DNA from 3 places in the uncultured Tepidimonas sp. genome. Region 1 is predicted to be linked to each of the others. Evidence: predicted binding sites of a transcription regulator. Region 1 holds the regulator's gene; each other region holds the start of a gene.
What was found. The regulator HrcA, encoded in region 1, represses chaperone genes, less so after heat shock. The targets are predictions, from matches to a motif close to TTAGCACTCNNNNNNNNNGAGTGCTAA.

Region 2: rpoH (RNA polymerase sigma factor RpoH) is a predicted target of HrcA. The motif match lies at 3,911-3,937, and genes of this name have one in related genera.
Region 3: Q0716_RS03145 (co-chaperone GroES) is a predicted target of HrcA. The motif match lies at 2,753-2,779, and genes of this name have one in related genera.

The regions. Positions count from the first base shown of each region.
Region 1 covers NZ_CALIND010000175.1:10,916-16,027, reverse strand. Annotated here, with positions in the region: gene recN (DNA repair protein RecN) at 1-583, opposite strand, end outside; gene Q0716_RS09135 (NAD kinase) at 606-1,538, opposite strand; gene hrcA (heat-inducible transcriptional repressor HrcA) at 1,575-2,597, shown strand; gene rmuC (DNA recombination protein RmuC) at 2,623-4,104, opposite strand; tRNA gene Q0716_RS09120 (tRNA-Ile) at 4,197-4,273, shown strand; tRNA gene Q0716_RS09115 (tRNA-Arg) at 4,500-4,576, shown strand; gene aztA (zinc ABC transporter ATP-binding protein AztA) at 4,663-5,112, shown strand, end outside.
Region 2 covers NZ_CALIND010000199.1:10,851-15,962, forward strand. Annotated here, with positions in the region: gene Q0716_RS10520 (ABC transporter ATP-binding protein) at 1-522, shown strand, start outside; gene Q0716_RS10525 (ABC transporter ATP-binding protein) at 524-1,252, shown strand; gene lysS (lysine--tRNA ligase) at 1,366-2,916, shown strand; gene rpoH (RNA polymerase sigma factor RpoH) at 2,932-3,882, opposite strand; gene Q0716_RS10540 (PQQ-dependent sugar dehydrogenase) at 4,088-4,390, shown strand; gene Q0716_RS10545 (hypothetical protein) at 4,372-4,674, shown strand; partial or broken gene secA (preprotein translocase subunit SecA) at 4,853-5,112, shown strand, end outside.
Region 3 covers NZ_CALIND010000060.1:1,112-6,223, reverse strand. Annotated here, with positions in the region: gene Q0716_RS03165 (peptidase M61) at 1-863, shown strand, start outside; gene Q0716_RS03160 (enoyl-CoA hydratase-related protein) at 817-1,635, opposite strand; gene Q0716_RS03155 (enoyl-CoA hydratase) at 1,753-2,544, shown strand; tRNA gene Q0716_RS03150 (tRNA-Met) at 2,591-2,667, shown strand; gene Q0716_RS03145 (co-chaperone GroES) at 2,847-3,137, shown strand; gene groL (chaperonin GroEL) at 3,195-4,829, shown strand; gene Q0716_RS03135 (hypothetical protein) at 4,934-5,112, opposite strand, start outside.

The DNA.
Region 1 (5,112 bases):
CGTCGATTTGCCACTGCAGCCGCTCGCGTTCGGCGTCGCGCGTGGCTTGGCCCGCGATGGCGGCCTCCAGCGCCGCCTCGGCGCTGCGCCAGTCCAACCACGCCGCTTGCAGGGCCGAGGTGTCCAGCCGGGCGTAGCGGTCTAGCAAGTCGCGCACGCGGTCCGCCCGCGTCAGGCTCTGCCACGCGTGCTGGCCGTGGATGTCCACCAGGTATTCCCCCAGCGCCCGCAGCTGGGCGGCGGTGGCCGGGCTGCCGTGGATCCAGGCGCGGCTGCGGCCTTGCGCATCGACGGTGCGGCGCAGCAACACGGGTTCGCCCGCGGCCACCTCGAACCCCTGTTCGCGCAGCCAATCGAGGGCAGCGCGCGGCACGTCGAACTCACCTGCCACCTCGGCGCGCGCCGCGCCCTCACGCACCACGTGCGCTTCCGCGCGTCCGCCCAACAGCAGTTGGAGCGCATCGATCAGGATCGACTTGCCCGCTCCGGTTTCCCCGGTCAGGGCCGTGAATCCGGGGCCCAATTCCAGATCCAACGAGCGCACGATGACGAAGTCGCGTACCGCCAGCCGCAGCCAGCTCATGCCTCGGTCTCCTTGACGGGGGTCATGTGGCAACCCCTTCGTTCCAGTGCAGCTTGCGCCGCAGGGTATCGAAGTAGCTCCAGCCCACCGGGTGCAGCAGCCGCAGCGTGTGCACCGAGCGCCGTACCACAATGCGGTCGCCCGGCAGCAGGCTGGTAAACGTTTGCATGTCGAAGTGCGCGCTGGGTTCGCGTCCGGCGACCACTTCGATCACGATCTCGCCGTCGCTGGGCAGCACGATGGGGCGGTTGGACAGCGTGTGCGGCGCGATCGGCACCATCACCCAGCCGGCGATCGCGGGGTGCAACAGGGGGCCACCGGCCGACAGGGCGTAGGCGGTGGAACCCGTGGGCGAGGCGATGATGAGCCCATCGGCGCGCTGGTTGGCCACAAAGTGGCCATCGACCTCGACGCGCAGCTCGACCATGCTGGGGGCACCCCCGCGGTTGACCACCACGTCGTTCATGGCGATGGTCTCGAACACGCCATGCCCATCGCGCCAGACGCCGGCGTGCATGAGGGTGCGGCGCTCTTCCTCGTAAGCCCCGCGCAGCATGGGATGCAGGATGTCGGCGAACCGATCGAACGGAATGTCGGTGATGAAGCCAAGCCGCCCCTGGTTGATTCCGATGAGGGGTACACCATAAGGCCCCAACTGGCGGCCGATGCCCAGCATGGTGCCATCACCCCCGACGACCAGTGCCAGGTCACAATGCGCGCCGATGCCCGCAACGTCGCGCGTGCCATCCCCCAGCGGGCCGATGTGGTGCGCCGTCTCTCGCTCCAGCGTCACCTCGCACCCTTGGTCGTGCAAAAAGTGCACGACCTGCTCCAGGGCCTCGCGGCTGCCACTGGCGTGGTATTTGCCCACCAGGGCCACGCGCTCAAAGCGCAACGCAACACTGCCGTCCACGGACGCGACGGGCGATGCGGGCTGCACGGTGGGCGGTTTCATGCTCAAATTACAACACGAGAAAGCGACGGTGCCATGATGTTAGACGAGCGTTCCAAATTGCTGCTCAAGGCGTTGGTCGAGCGCTACATTGCGGACGGCCAGCCGGTGGGCTCGCGCACGCTGTCCAAGGCGGCCGGGCTCGATCTGTCGCCCGCAACGATCCGCAACGTGATGAGCGACCTCGAGGACTTGGGGCTGGTGGCCAGTCCCCACACCTCGGCCGGGCGCGTGCCGACACCGCGCGGCTACCGCTATTTCGTGGACACGATGCTGACCGTGCGGCGCGCCGAGCTGCCCACCATCGACGCCCTGCCCGCGCCGGCGTTGGCGGCCGACCAGCCGCGCCAAGTGCTCAGCCAGGCGGCGCAGCTACTGTCGCAGCTGTCGCACTTCGTGGGCGTGGTGCGGGTGCCGCGGCGGTCGGCCGTGTTTCGGCACATCGAATTTCTGCGTCTGTCGGAGCGCCGCGTGCTCGTCATTCTGGTCTCGCCCGACGGGGAGGTGCAAAACCGCATCCTGCACCCCCAGACGGAATTTACCCAAGATCAGCTGCAGTCGGCGGCCAACTACCTGAATGCGCACTACGCCGGGCTGGCGCTCGACGAGGTGCGTGCGCGCCTGCGCGACGAGGTGGATACCCTGCGCGGCGAGATTGCGGGGCTGATGGTCAAGGCGGTGGAGGCCGGCAGCGAGGCGGCCCAGACGGACGAGGTGGTGATCGCGGGCGAGCGCAACCTGCTGGAGGTCGACGACTTTGCGCGCGACATGAGCAATCTGCGTAAGCTGTTCGATTTGTTCGAGCAAAAAACCCAGGTCATGCGGCTGCTGGACATCTCGGCCCAGGCCGACGGGGTGAGCATTTTCATCGGTGGCGACAGCCAGGTGGTGCCATACGAAGAGCTCTCGGTGGTCAGCGCGCCGTATGAAGTCGACGGCCAAGTCGTGGGTACCTTGGGCGTCATCGGCCCGCAGCGCATGCCCTACGACCGCATGATCCAAATCGTCGACATTACCGCCAAGCTGGTCGGGCAAGCGCTCAGTCAGGGTCGGGGGGAGTGATCGCGCGAAGCCATTAGCAGTCTGCTCAGGCGGTATCGTCGTCCACTGCCAGCCAGTCGGTCGCGTCCAGTCCGGAGGGTGCGTCGGCTGGCAGCGCCTCCACGCCCCGCAGGCGGCGCTCGATGGCGCGTGTGCGCACGCCGATGTCGTCGAACTTGCGCGCCGCCTGGTCGATCGATTTGCGCGTGGCGTCGATGATCTGGCCGAATTTGCCAAACTCGGTCTTGACGCTGGCCAGGATGGCCCACACCTCGGACGAGCGCTTCTCGATCGCCAGCGTGCGAAAGCCCAGCCGCAGGCTGTTGAGCATGGCGGCCAACGTCGTGGGCCCTGCCAGCACGACGCGGCATTCGTTTTGTAGCGTCTCGACCATGCCGGGGATGCGGCAAGCCTCGGCGAACAGCCCCTCGGTGGGCAGGAACAGGATCGCGAAGTCAGTGGTCTTGGGGGGGTTGAGGTATTTTTCGCGGATTTTGCGCGCCTCGGCCTTGAGCGCACTGGCAAACGCCTGCGTCGCCCGGGCGATCGTGTCTTTGTCACCGCTGTCGTGCGCGTCCAGCAGCCGCTGATAGTCCTCCACCGGGTACTTGGAGTCGATCGGCAGCCACACCGTCTCCTGGTCGTGGCGCCCCGGCATCTTGATTGCGAACTCGACCAGCTCGTTGCTGCCCTCGACGGTGCGCACGTTGCGCTCGTATTGTTCGACGGTCAAGAGGCTGTCGATGAGCGCGCCCAGTTGCACCTCGCCCCACGTGCCGCGTGCGCGTACGTTGGTCATGACGCGCTTGAGGTCGCCCACGCTACCGGCCAGTTGCTTCATCTCGCCCAGGCCGGCGTGCACCTGCTCCAGCCGTTCGCTCACCAAGCGGAAGGAATCGCCCAGGCGCTGCTCCAGCGTGGCGTGTAGTTTTTCGTCGACGGTGCGGCGCATCTCCTCCAGCTTGGTGGTGTTGTCGGCTTGGATGGCCGCCAGCCGCTCGTTGAGCGCGGCACGCAGCTGCTCCGAGTTGTGCTGTGCCCCCTGCACCATCGCTTGTAACTGCTGTGCCACCGAATCCTGCAGCGCGGCAAACTGTCGGTGCATCAGGCCGCCCGTTGCTTCGAGCTGGTCCTTCAGGGCCTGCGACATCGCGCCCAACTGGGCGGAGACGTCGCGCTTGAGCGCTTCCAGCGTGGTCTGTGTGGCCTGCCCCAGTTCCTGTCGACCTTGGCGCGCTTCTTCCACGGTGCGGTCGAGTTTGGCGTCGAGCGTCTGGCGCGATGCCTCCAGCCGCTCGGCCGTGGCCGCCGTGAACTCATCGAGCCGGGTGTGCAGCCGCTCCACCCCGGCGTCGAGCCGGGCGCCCGTCTGCAGCAGCGCCTGCATTTGCTGCTCCAGCAGCCCCAGGCGGGCCGCCAAGTCGGCCGGTGTCTCGAAGCGCGGCCGACGCAGCAGCAGCACGAGCAGCAAAGCCACACCCAGCAGGCCCAGCCCGACGGCGGCCAGCAGCAAGAATTCGTTGGTCATGTCGGCATCCTCCCCAAGGGTCGAGCCGCAAGCATAGCGCGCAAAGCGTGCCCACTGGCCGTCGCCGCCCCGTACAATGCAGCCCTCCGCAGGGGCCGTTAGCTCAGTTGGTCAGAGCAGGGGACTCATAATCCCTTGGTCGCAGGTTCGAGCCCTGCACGGCCTACCAGGAAAATCAATGGGTGACGCGGCTTTCCCCGAGGTTGTACCCGCGGCGCGCGTGGGTTGCTTTGGGATGTGTAGACACGGTGTGGGAAGCACTTTCAGTGTCCGCACCGGACCGGTTGTCGGCTCAGAGTGTCATTCAGCCAGACACCGCATGGCCAGTCGGTCAGTAGCGGCGTCGAGAATGTCAGGAACGTCCCAAAACTGGTGTATACTGCGGGCTTCAGCAAGCGGCTGTAGCTCAGTTGGATAGAGTACTTGGCTACGAACCAAGGGGTCGTGGGTTCGAATCCTGCCAGCCGCGCCAAACATGCAAGGCCAGTCCAACGGACTGGCCTTTTTTCCGTGGTGCGCCCCGGTTGGGGCGTCCCACTGCGGGTGCCCAGGACGTCCATGCCCGATCCGGCCGACATCGAACTGCGTGACCTGACCGCCGGGTATGAGCGTCACCCGGCGGTGCACCACGTCAGCCTGCGCTGGCGACGCGGCGACTTGGCCGCCGTGGTGGGTCCGAACGGTGCGGGCAAGTCCACCTTGCTCAAATGCGTGGCGGGGCGGCTGCGCCCGATGCGCGGGCGTTTGACCGGGGTTTCGCCCAATCAGGTCGCCTATTTGCCGCAGATCAGTGAGGTGGACCGGTCGTTCCCTGTGACCGTTGCCGAGCTGGTATCGATGGGCTTGTGGCACGAGCTGGGCGTCTGGCGGCGCCCCACGCTGGTGCAGCGCCAGCGGGTGCAGCAGGCGATCGAGGCCGTGGGTCTGCAAGGCTTCGAGCGGCGCACGCTCGACACGCTGTCTGGGGGGCAGTTTCAGCGCACGCTGTTTGCGCGCCTGATGTTGCAA
Region 2 (5,112 bases), on a different contig from region 1:
CGCACCTTTCAAAACATCCGCCTGTTTGCCGAAATGACCGTGCTCGAAAACGTCATGGTCGGCCGGCATGTGCGCACGCGCTCCAACATCATCGACGCCATCCTGCGCACGCCGCGCTTCAAGGGCGAAGAAAAAGCCATCGCCGAGCGGGCCATGGAGCTGCTGGAGTACGTGGGTATCGCCAAGTACGCCGACTACAAGGCGCGCACGCTGTCGTACGGCGACCAGCGGCGCCTCGAGATCGCGCGTGCGTTGGCGACCGACCCCAAGCTGATCGCGCTGGATGAACCGGCCGCGGGCATGAACGCCACCGAAAAGGTGCAGCTGCGCGAGCTGATCGACCGCATCCGCCACGACAACCGCACGATCCTGCTCATCGAGCACGACGTCAAGCTCGTCATGGGGCTGTGCGACCGCGTCACCGTGCTCGACTACGGCAAGCAGCTCGCCGAGGGCACACCGGCCGAGGTGCAGCGCAATCCCAAGGTCATCGAGGCCTACCTGGGCACCGGAGGACACTGAAATGGCCAATACCCTGCTCAAAGTCACGGGTCTGAAGGTTTCGTATGGCGGCATCAAGGCCGTCAAGGGTATCGATCTGGAGGTGCGCGAGGGCGAGCTGGTGACCCTGATCGGCTCCAACGGCGCGGGCAAGACCACGACCATGAAGGCCATCACCGGCATGTTGTTGGCCGAGGCCGGTGATATCACCTACCAGGGCCAGCCCATTCGCGGTATGGGTTCGTGGGACTTGGTCAAGCGCGGCCTGGCCATGGTGCCCGAGGGGCGAGGCGTGTTCACGCGCATGACCATCACCGAAAACCTGCTCATGGGCGCGTACGTGCGCACCGACAAGGCCGAGATCCAGCGTGACATCGACCGCATGTTCGAGCTGTTTCCGCGCCTGAAGGAGCGCCGTGACCAGCTCGCGGGCACCATGTCGGGCGGGGAGCAACAGATGCTGGCCATGGCACGCGCCCTCATGAGCCGGCCGAAGCTGCTGCTGCTCGACGAGCCGTCGATGGGCCTGTCGCCCATCATGGTGGACAAAATCTTCGAGGTGGTGCGCGACGTGCACGCGCAGGGCGTGACCGTGCTGTTGGTGGAGCAAAACGCTCGCCGCGCGCTGCAGGTGGCTGACCGGGGCTACGTCATGGACTCGGGCGAGATCATCATGGTCGGTGAGGCCAAAGCCATGCTGGACGACCCCAAGGTGCGCGCGGCGTACCTGGGCGAAGCCGCGATCGCCTGACACTCGGGGCTACGCAGCTGGGCACCCACCGACGGCGGGTCGATCCCGGGCGGAGCCTACAATCGAGGGTTTTGCGGTACCCACCGCAGGACCCTTTCTTTTCGTGCACAGCCATGACCGATCACGAGCATCGACCCCCCGCCGACGGCGCCAGCGAAAACCAGCTGATGGCCGAGCGCCGCGAAAAGCTGCAGGCGCTGCGCGCCGCCGCCGCGCAGGGGGCGGGGCCCGCGTTCCCCAACGACGTGCGTCCGCAACACACGGCCGAAGGGTTGCAGGCCGAATACGGCCACATGAGCAACGAGCTGCTCGAACCCCTGCAGGCGCGCGTGAGCGTCGCTGGGCGCATGATGCTCAAGCGCGTCATGGGAAAGGCCAGTTTTGCCACCATCCAGGACGCCTCGTTCGGCCCGACCGGGGGGCGCATCCAGCTCTACCTGACCAAGGATACACTGGGCGAGGCCACCTATGAAAGCTTCAAACACTGGGATCTCGGCGATATCCTGTACGCCGAAGGCACGGTGTTCAAAACCCGTACGGGTGAGCTCTCGATCAAAGCCGACCGCCTGCGCTTGATCGTCAAAAGCCTGCGCCCGCTGCCGGACAAGTTCCATGGCGTCCATGACCCGGAGCTCAAGGTCCGCCAGCGCTACGTCGACCTGATGACCGACGTCGCGGCTCGCCAGCGCTTCGTGGCGCGCAGCCAGGCCGTCACCGCGGTGCGCGACTTCATGGTGCAGCACGGGTTTCTGGAGGTCGAGACCCCCATGCTGCATCCCATTCCTGGCGGGGCCAACGCCAAGCCGTTCGTCACCCACCACAATGCGCTCGATCAGGACATGTACCTGCGCATCGCGCCGGAGCTGTACTTGAAGCGGCTGTTGGTGGGCGGGTTCGATCGCGTGTTCGAGATCAACCGCAACTTCCGCAACGAGGGGATCAGTGTGCGCCACAACCCCGAGTTCACCATGATGGAGTTCTACGCGGCGTACTGGAACCACGTGGACATGATGGCCTTCACCGAGCGGCTCATCCGGCACGTAGCGCACACCGTGTGCGGCAGCGGCCGGCTGGTCTACCAGGGGCGCGACGTGGACCTCGACGCCCCGTTCGAGCGCCTGACCATTCGCGAAGCCATCCTGCGCCACACCGACGCGGGCGAGCGCGTGGACGACCCGGATTGGTTGCGCGAGCAGTTGCGCCGCCTGGGGGTCGACCCCGTCAAGGAGCGGCTCGATCGCCGCAGCCTGCCCGGGCTGCAGGTGTTGTACTTCGAGGAGACGGTCGAGGACAAGCTCTGGCAGCCCACGTTTATCTGCAACCATCCGACCGAAATTTCGCCGCTGGCGCGGGCGAGCGACACCGACCCTAGCATCACCGAGCGCTTCGAGCTCTACATCACCGGGCGCGAGGTGGGCAACGGCTTTTCCGAGCTCAACGACCCCGAAGACCAAGCCGCCCGTTTTCACGCCCAGGTGGCCAACAAGGACGCGGGCGACGACGAGGCGATGTACTTCGACGCCGACTACATCCGCGCGCTGGAGTACGGCATGCCGCCGGCGGGCGGCTGTGGCATCGGCATCGACCGCCTGGTCATGCTGCTGACCGACAGCCCCAGCATCCGCGACGTGATTTTGTTCCCCGCGCTGCGGCGCGAGGAGTGAGGGGCCGGCCAGGGCTTAGGCGTACGCCTCCAACGCCTTGCGCAGCTTCTTGAGCGCCGCGGCCTCGATCTGACGGATGCGTTCGGCGCTGACGCCGAATTCCTCTGCCAGCTCGTGCAGCGTGGCGCCGCCGCTGCCGTCGTCTTTGACCTGCAACCAGCGCGCCGTGACGATGCGCCGCGAACGCTCATCCAACTGGGCCAGCGCGTGCTCGATGCCTTCCGAGCTCAGGCGCTCGCGTTCGCGCGCCTCCAGCACCGCCGTCGGCTCGTGGCGCTGATCGGCCAGATACGCGATGGGGGCGTGGTGGTCTTCTTGGTCATCCTGCGGCAGCGGGTCGAGCGCGACGTCCGTGCCCGACAGGCGGGCTTCCATCTCGATCACGTCTTCGCGACGCACGTTCAATTCGCGGGCGACGGTGTCGATCTCGGCCTCCGTCAGGCGTTCGCGCCCCACGGCATCGTCATCGGCGTCGGCCTTGAAGCCGCGCTTGAGCGAGCGCAGGTTGAAAAACAGCTTGCGCTGCGCTTTGGTGGTGGCCACCTTGACCATGCGCCAGTTGCGCAGGATGAACTCGTGGATCTCCGCTTTGATCCAGTGCACCGCGTAGCTGACGAGTCGCACCCCCTGCGCGGGGTCGAAGCGCTTGACAGCCTTCATCAGGCCGATGTTGCCCTCCTGGATCAGGTCTGCCTGCGGCAGGCCGTATCCCAGGTACTGGCGCGAAATCGCCACCACCAGCCGCAGGTGCGACATGACCAGCTTGCCGGCGGCCTCCAAATCCTGTTGCTCGCGCCAGCGCCGGGCGCATTCGCGCTCCTCCTCCGCGCTGAGCATGGGGATCTGGTTGACGGCGCGGATGTAGGCATCCAGGTTGCCCAGCGGTGGCAACACGAGCGCGCGGCTCGACCACGAGGCGGCCGGCAGCGTCTGGGTGGCCGGGGCGAGGGCAAGCGTCGTGGACATGGGATCTCCTCTCCTGTGGGTTTCCATATTAGCACTCTCTTTGATCGAGTGCCAGTCGTCCAAGTTCCCCAAGCGATGGGCGCGATGCCCAACATCCCGCCAGGGAAATGCCGCTGCCCGGGCTTGACGCCCCACCGCCATTCGGCGACGCTGCGCCCATGGCAGTGATCTGGCGTTTTTTGGGTTGGGCAGCAGACGCCCGTGCGTGGCGTGGGCCGCTGGGCGCTGGCTTGGCTGGCTCTATTTCTGTTTTGCCGAGCCCGGCGCGGACGGAGAGGGCAACGCGACCGCGCTGGCGCGCGCGGTGCTGGCACCCGATGCGACCCGCTTGCAGGAGGTGCAGGTCATCTTTCGGCAGCGGCCACGGCACGAGGGCCGATTGCACTTTGGCTACCGCATCGTGGAGGCGCCGGACGGCTGCTGCGGCTGTTGCCAGCGCCGTGATCGGTCAAGAGGCCGCGCGCGGCGCTGCGCGTACACTTGGTGGACATGTCCCGAAATGTCTTGACCTTGCAACAGGCCGTGCGCGCGCACCCGGTGCTGGCGGATGTGGCCGAGCGCGCCTGGGCCTCGCGCCGCCTGTTACAGCGCGTGGCCGTGCATTTGCCCCCGGCGCTGCGGCCCTTGGTGACGGCGGGTCCGCTGGAGGAAGGTGTGTGGTGCCTGCTGGCGGCCAATCCATCGGTGGCGGCCAAGGTACGCCAGCTCGCCCCCGTGCTGCTGGCGGCGGCGCGTGCGGCCAATGCCGAGGTGCAGGTGCTGCAGGTGCGCGTGGCGGGCCGATCGACATAGCCGCGCCGGCAGGGTCCACGGTGCGACTTGCCACAGGGCTACAATGGCCATATGACTGACCCGGGGCGCCGCTGTGCCGCGGGCTCGGTATCGGTTGCGCGCCGCCGTGGGCGGGGTGACGACCTCGTCATCGTTTTCTTTGAGCCGCACGCCTGGCGGGCCGTGCGGTGGGGTTTGTATGGCCATCCCTTTTCTGACCAAGATTTTCGGCAGCCGCAACGATCGGCTGCTCAAGAGCTACCGCAAGACGGTCGAGCGCATCAATGCGCTGGAAGCCTCGTACGCCATGCTGACGGACGAGCAACTGCAGGCCAAGACGGCCGAGTTCCGCCAGCGGCTGGCCAATGGCGAGTCACTCGATGCGCTGCTGCCAGAGGCATTCGCCACCGTGCGCGAGGCGAGCAAGCGCGTCATGAAGATGCGCCACTTCGACGTGCA
Region 3 (5,112 bases), on a different contig from region 1:
CGAGCTACTACGACGACCTGTTGCTGCTGCGCGCGGGCCTCATCGACGCCCCGACCCACCTGCAGCTGCTGGCCAAGACGATCAACCAAGTGCTGCAAACCCCCGGCCGCCACGTGCAAAGCGTGGCGCAGGCCAGTTGGGACGCCTGGATCAAATACTACCGCGTGCAGGAAAACACACCCAACGCCACCGTCAGCTACTACACCAAGGGGGCCCTGGTGGCGCTGTGTCTGGACCTGACGCTGCGCGCCGAGGGCCGCGCCACGTTGGACGACGTGATGCGCGCGCTGTGGCAGCGTTGTGACGGCGGCCCCATGCGCGAAGCTGACCTGCGCACCGTGCTGCGCCAACTGGCCGCACGCCGCCTGGACGCCGAACTGGACGCCTGGGTCCACGGCACCGACGAGCTGCCGCTGCGGCCACTGCTGGAGCGTGGCGGCATACGCTGGCAGGAAGAACCCGCCCCACTCGCCCAGCAACTGGGCGTGCGTGTGGACGAGAGCCAGGGCGTGCGGCTGCGCAACGTGCTGCGTGGCAGTGCCGCCGAAGCGGCGGGCATGGCCGCCGGCGACGAGTGGCTGGCCGTCGAGCGCGCCCGGGAGGTCTGGCGCGTGCGCCGGCTCGACGACGTCGCGCTGCACGCCCGCGGATTGACCGCCGGTGAGCCGCTGACGGCCTGGGTGGTGCGCGATGGCCGCGTGCTGCGCTGCACGCTGAGTTGGCCACCACCGGCCGTGGCGGTGCAGCTGCTGCCCGGCGCCGATAGCCGCCACCCCCTCATGGGGCCGGGCACGCGACCGCCTGCCGCTGCGCGGCCTACTCGCCGCGGAACTGCGGCGCGCGCTTCTGCAAGAAAGCGGTGACACCCTCCACGTAATCGTGCGTGCGACCGAGCGCCGACTGAAGGTCGCGCTCGACCTCGAGCTGCTGCTCGAACGAGCGCTGCAGCGCGCCGCGCAGCAAATGGCGCGTGGCCACCAGCGCGCGCGTGGGCATGGCCGCCAGCCGCTCGGCCAGCGCCAGCGCCGCCGCCAGCGGGTCGTCGGCCACGTCCCAAATCAAACCCCAGTCTTTGGCTTGCTGGGCGGACAACTTGTCCCCCAGCAAGGCCAGACCCATGGCACGCGCCAAGCCCAGGCGCTCCACGGTCAGCCAACTGCCCCCCGCATCCGGAATCAGCCCGATCTTGCTGAACGCCTGTACGAAGCTGGCGTGCGGCGCGGCAATCGTGAGGTCGCAGGTCAGCGCCAGCGACACCCCCGCCCCTGCGGCCACGCCGTTGACCGCGGCCACCGTCGGCACGCGCAGGTTCATCAGCGCGCGCGCGCTGGGATTGAAACATTCGTCGATCACCGGCCCCGGGTTGGCGCGCTCCATCTGTTCGGGGCCAGGCGTGAAGTCCAGCTCCGATAAGTCCAGCCCGGCGCAAAAGCCACGCCCCGCGCCGGTGAGCACCAGCGCGCGCATCGTCCGGTCGGCCTCGACCTCGGCCAGCGCCTGCTGAAACGCGCGGTGCATGGAACGGGTGAAGCTGTTGAGTGCCTGCGGGCGATTCAGCGTGAGCAGCGCGACCGCGCCGCGGCGCTCGAAGCGGATCTCGTCGGCCGGGGGCGTCTCGGCAAGCGTCGTGGTCATCCATCGTCTCCTCTGGTTAGGGGGCAAGCACGGCGGGCAGCTTGCGCTACAGTCGCTGCGTCACACCCCATCTCGATTTCGTTTTCCATTGTGCCACCCCGTCCCGAGGACTCCCACATGAGCGAGACCACCCCCACCTACGAAACCCTGCTGATCCACACCGAAGGCCCGGTCGGCGTCATCACGCTCAACCGGCCCAAGCAGCTCAACGCGCTCAACGACCAGCTCATGACCGAGTTGGGCCAGGCGCTCAAGGCGTTCGACGCCGACGACGCCATCGGCTGCATCGTGCTGACCGGCAGCGAAAAGGCCTTCGCCGCCGGCGCCGACATTGCCGCCATGGCGCGCTACACCTTCTCGGACGTCTACGGCAGCGAGTACATCACCCGCAACTGGGAGGCGCTGCGCCACGTGCGCAAGCCGGTCATCGCAGCCGTCGCCGGCTTCGCCCTGGGTGGCGGCTGTGAGGTCGCCATGATGTGCGACATCATCATCGCTGCCGACAACGCGCGCTTTGGCCAGCCCGAGGTCAAGATCGGCGTCATCCCGGGCGCCGGCGGCACGCAGCGGCTGCCGCGCGCGATCGGCAAGTCCAAGGCCATGGAGCTGGCGCTGACGGGCCGCATGATGGATGCCGCTGAAGCCGAGCGTGCCGGGCTGGTGAGCCGCGTCGTGCCGCTGGACAAGCTGATGGACGAGGCGATGGCGATGGCGCTGTCGATCGCGGCCATGCCCCGGCTGGCCGTGCTGGCGGCCAAGGAAGCCATCAACCGCGCCTTCGAGGGGTCGCTGGCCGACGGCTTGGCGTTCGAGCGCCGCATGTTCCACGCCATGTTCGCCACCGAAGACCAAAAAGAAGGCATGGCCGCCTTCCTGGAGAAGCGCACGCCGCAGTTCCGCCACCGCTGACGGCCACGGCAGCCGGTTGGTTTTTCGCTATAATGCGGCCCTCGTTGGCGCTTTAGCTCAGCCGGTTAGAGCGACGGAATCATAATCCGCAGGTCCGGGGTTCGAATCCCTGAAGCGCCACCAAGAATGCTCCCAAGCCCGCCCGAGTGCGGGCTTTTTTGTTGCCCCGCGCAGCCCCCCTTGAAAACACGTCGCCAAGGCCCTATCATTAGCACTCGTCAGCGGTGAGTGCTAACACACGGCATCCGCCGCTCGCTCTTCCTCTTCTACTTCCTCTCATCGTCCTTTCGACAGGAGATCGCATGAAACTTCGTCCTCTCGCCGATCGCGTGATCGTCAAGCGTCTAGAAAACGAGACCAAGACCGCCTCGGGCATCGTGATCCCGGACAACGCGGCCGAGAAGCCCGATCAAGGCGAAGTGCTGGCCGTCGGTCCCGGCAAGACCAACGACAAGGGCGAGACCAAGCCCCTGAGCGTCAAGGTCGGTGACCGCGTGCTGTTCGGCAAGTACAGCGGCCAAACCGTCAAGGTCGACGGCGAAGAGCTGCTGGACATGAAGGAAGACGACCTGTTTGCCGTCATCGAGAAGTGATCCCGACCCCCGTGGTCTGACGTCCATCACTCACTCATTTGCAAAGGAATCTGAACTATGGCAGCCAAAGACGTGGTTTTCGGCGCTGATGCGCGCCATCGCATGGTCGAGGGTGTGAACATCCTGGCCAACGCCGTCAAAGTGACCCTGGGCCCCAAGGGCCGCAACGTGGTGCTCGAGCGCTCGTTCGGCGCCCCCACCGTGACCAAGGACGGTGTGTCGGTCGCCAAGGAAATCGAGCTCAAGGACAAGCTGCAGAACATGGGCGCCCAGATGGTCAAGGAAGTGGCGTCCAAGACCAGCGACAACGCTGGTGACGGCACCACCACCGCGACCGTGCTGGCCCAGGCCATCGTGCGTGAGGGCATGAAGTACGTCGCCGCTGGCATGAACCCGATGGACCTCAAGCGCGGCATCGACAAGGCCGTCGAGGCGCTGGTGGCCGAGCTCAAGAAGATCAGCAAGCCCACCACCACCAGCAAGGAAATCGCCCAGGTCGGCGCCATCTCGGCCAACAGCGACGAGTCGATCGGCCAGATCATCGCCGATGCGATGGACAAGGTCGGCAAGGAAGGCGTGATCACCGTCGAAGACGGCAAGAGCCTGCAAAACGAGCTGGATGTCGTCGAAGGCATGCAGTTCGACCGCGGCTATCTGTCGCCCTACTTCATCAACAACCCGGACAAGCAGGTCTGCGTGCTGGAGAACCCGTACGTCCTGCTGCACGACAAGAAGATCAGCAACATTCGCGACCTGCTGCCCGCGCTGGAGCAAGTGGCCAAGGCCGGCCGTCCGCTGCTGATCATTGCCGAGGACGTCGAAGGCGAGGCGCTGGCCACGCTGGTGGTCAACACCATCCGCGGCATCCTGAAGGTGTGCGCGGTCAAGGCCCCGGGCTTCGGCGATCGCCGCAAGGCCATGCTGGAGGACATCGCCATCCTGACCGGCGGCAAGGTCATCGCCGAAGAAGTTGGCCTCACGCTCGAGAAAGTCACGCTGGCTGACCTGGGTCAGGCCAAGCGCGTCGAAGTGGCCAAGGAAAACACCACCATCATCGACGGCGCGGGCAAGGCCGAGGACATCGAGGCGCGCGTCAAGCAGATCCGCGTGCAGATCGAAGAAGCCACCAGCGATTACGACCGCGAGAAGCTGCAAGAGCGCGTGGCCAAGCTGGCCGGCGGTGTGGCGGTGATCAAGGTGGGGGCGGCCACCGAGGTCGAAATGAAGGAGAAGAAGGCCCGTGTCGAAGACGCGCTGCACGCCACCCGTGCCGCAGTCGAAGAGGGCATCGTGCCCGGCGGTGGCGTGGCGCTGCTGCGCGCCCGTCAGGCCGTGGGTGAACTCAAGGGCGCCAACCCCGATCAAGACGCGGGTATCAAACTGGTGATGAAGGCCGTCGAAGCGCCCCTGCGCGAGATCGTGGCCAACGCCGGTGGCGAGCCCTCGGTCGTGATCAACAAAGTGCTCGAAGGCAAGGGCAACTTCGGCTTCAACGCCGCCAACGACACCTATGGCGACATGATCGAGATGGGTATTCTGGACCCGACCAAGGTGACCCGCACCGCGCTGCAAAACGCGGCGTCGGTGGCTGGCCTGATGCTGACCACCGAGTGCATGGTTGCCGAAACGCCCAAGGCCGAAACCCCGGCGCCGGCTGGCGGCGGCATGGGCGGCATGGGTATGGACATGTGAGCAGCCGACCACGGCACATCACATCCTGACCACTCGCGGGGGCGATGCCCCCGGCGAGTCGGCAAAAAACCCGCTGGGGACGTTTCCGCCTCAGCGGGTTTTTTTCATGGCCGGCTGGCGACACCGAGCGCGCGGTCATCGATACCGCGGTCGTTCAACAGGGCCCGGACCTCGCGCTCATACGCCTGCAACCGGGACACGGCGCGGGCGCGTTGCTCGGGTGTGGCCTGCCGCTCGTGCCAATCGGCCAACCAGCGGCACCCTGCACGCCACAGTGCATCCT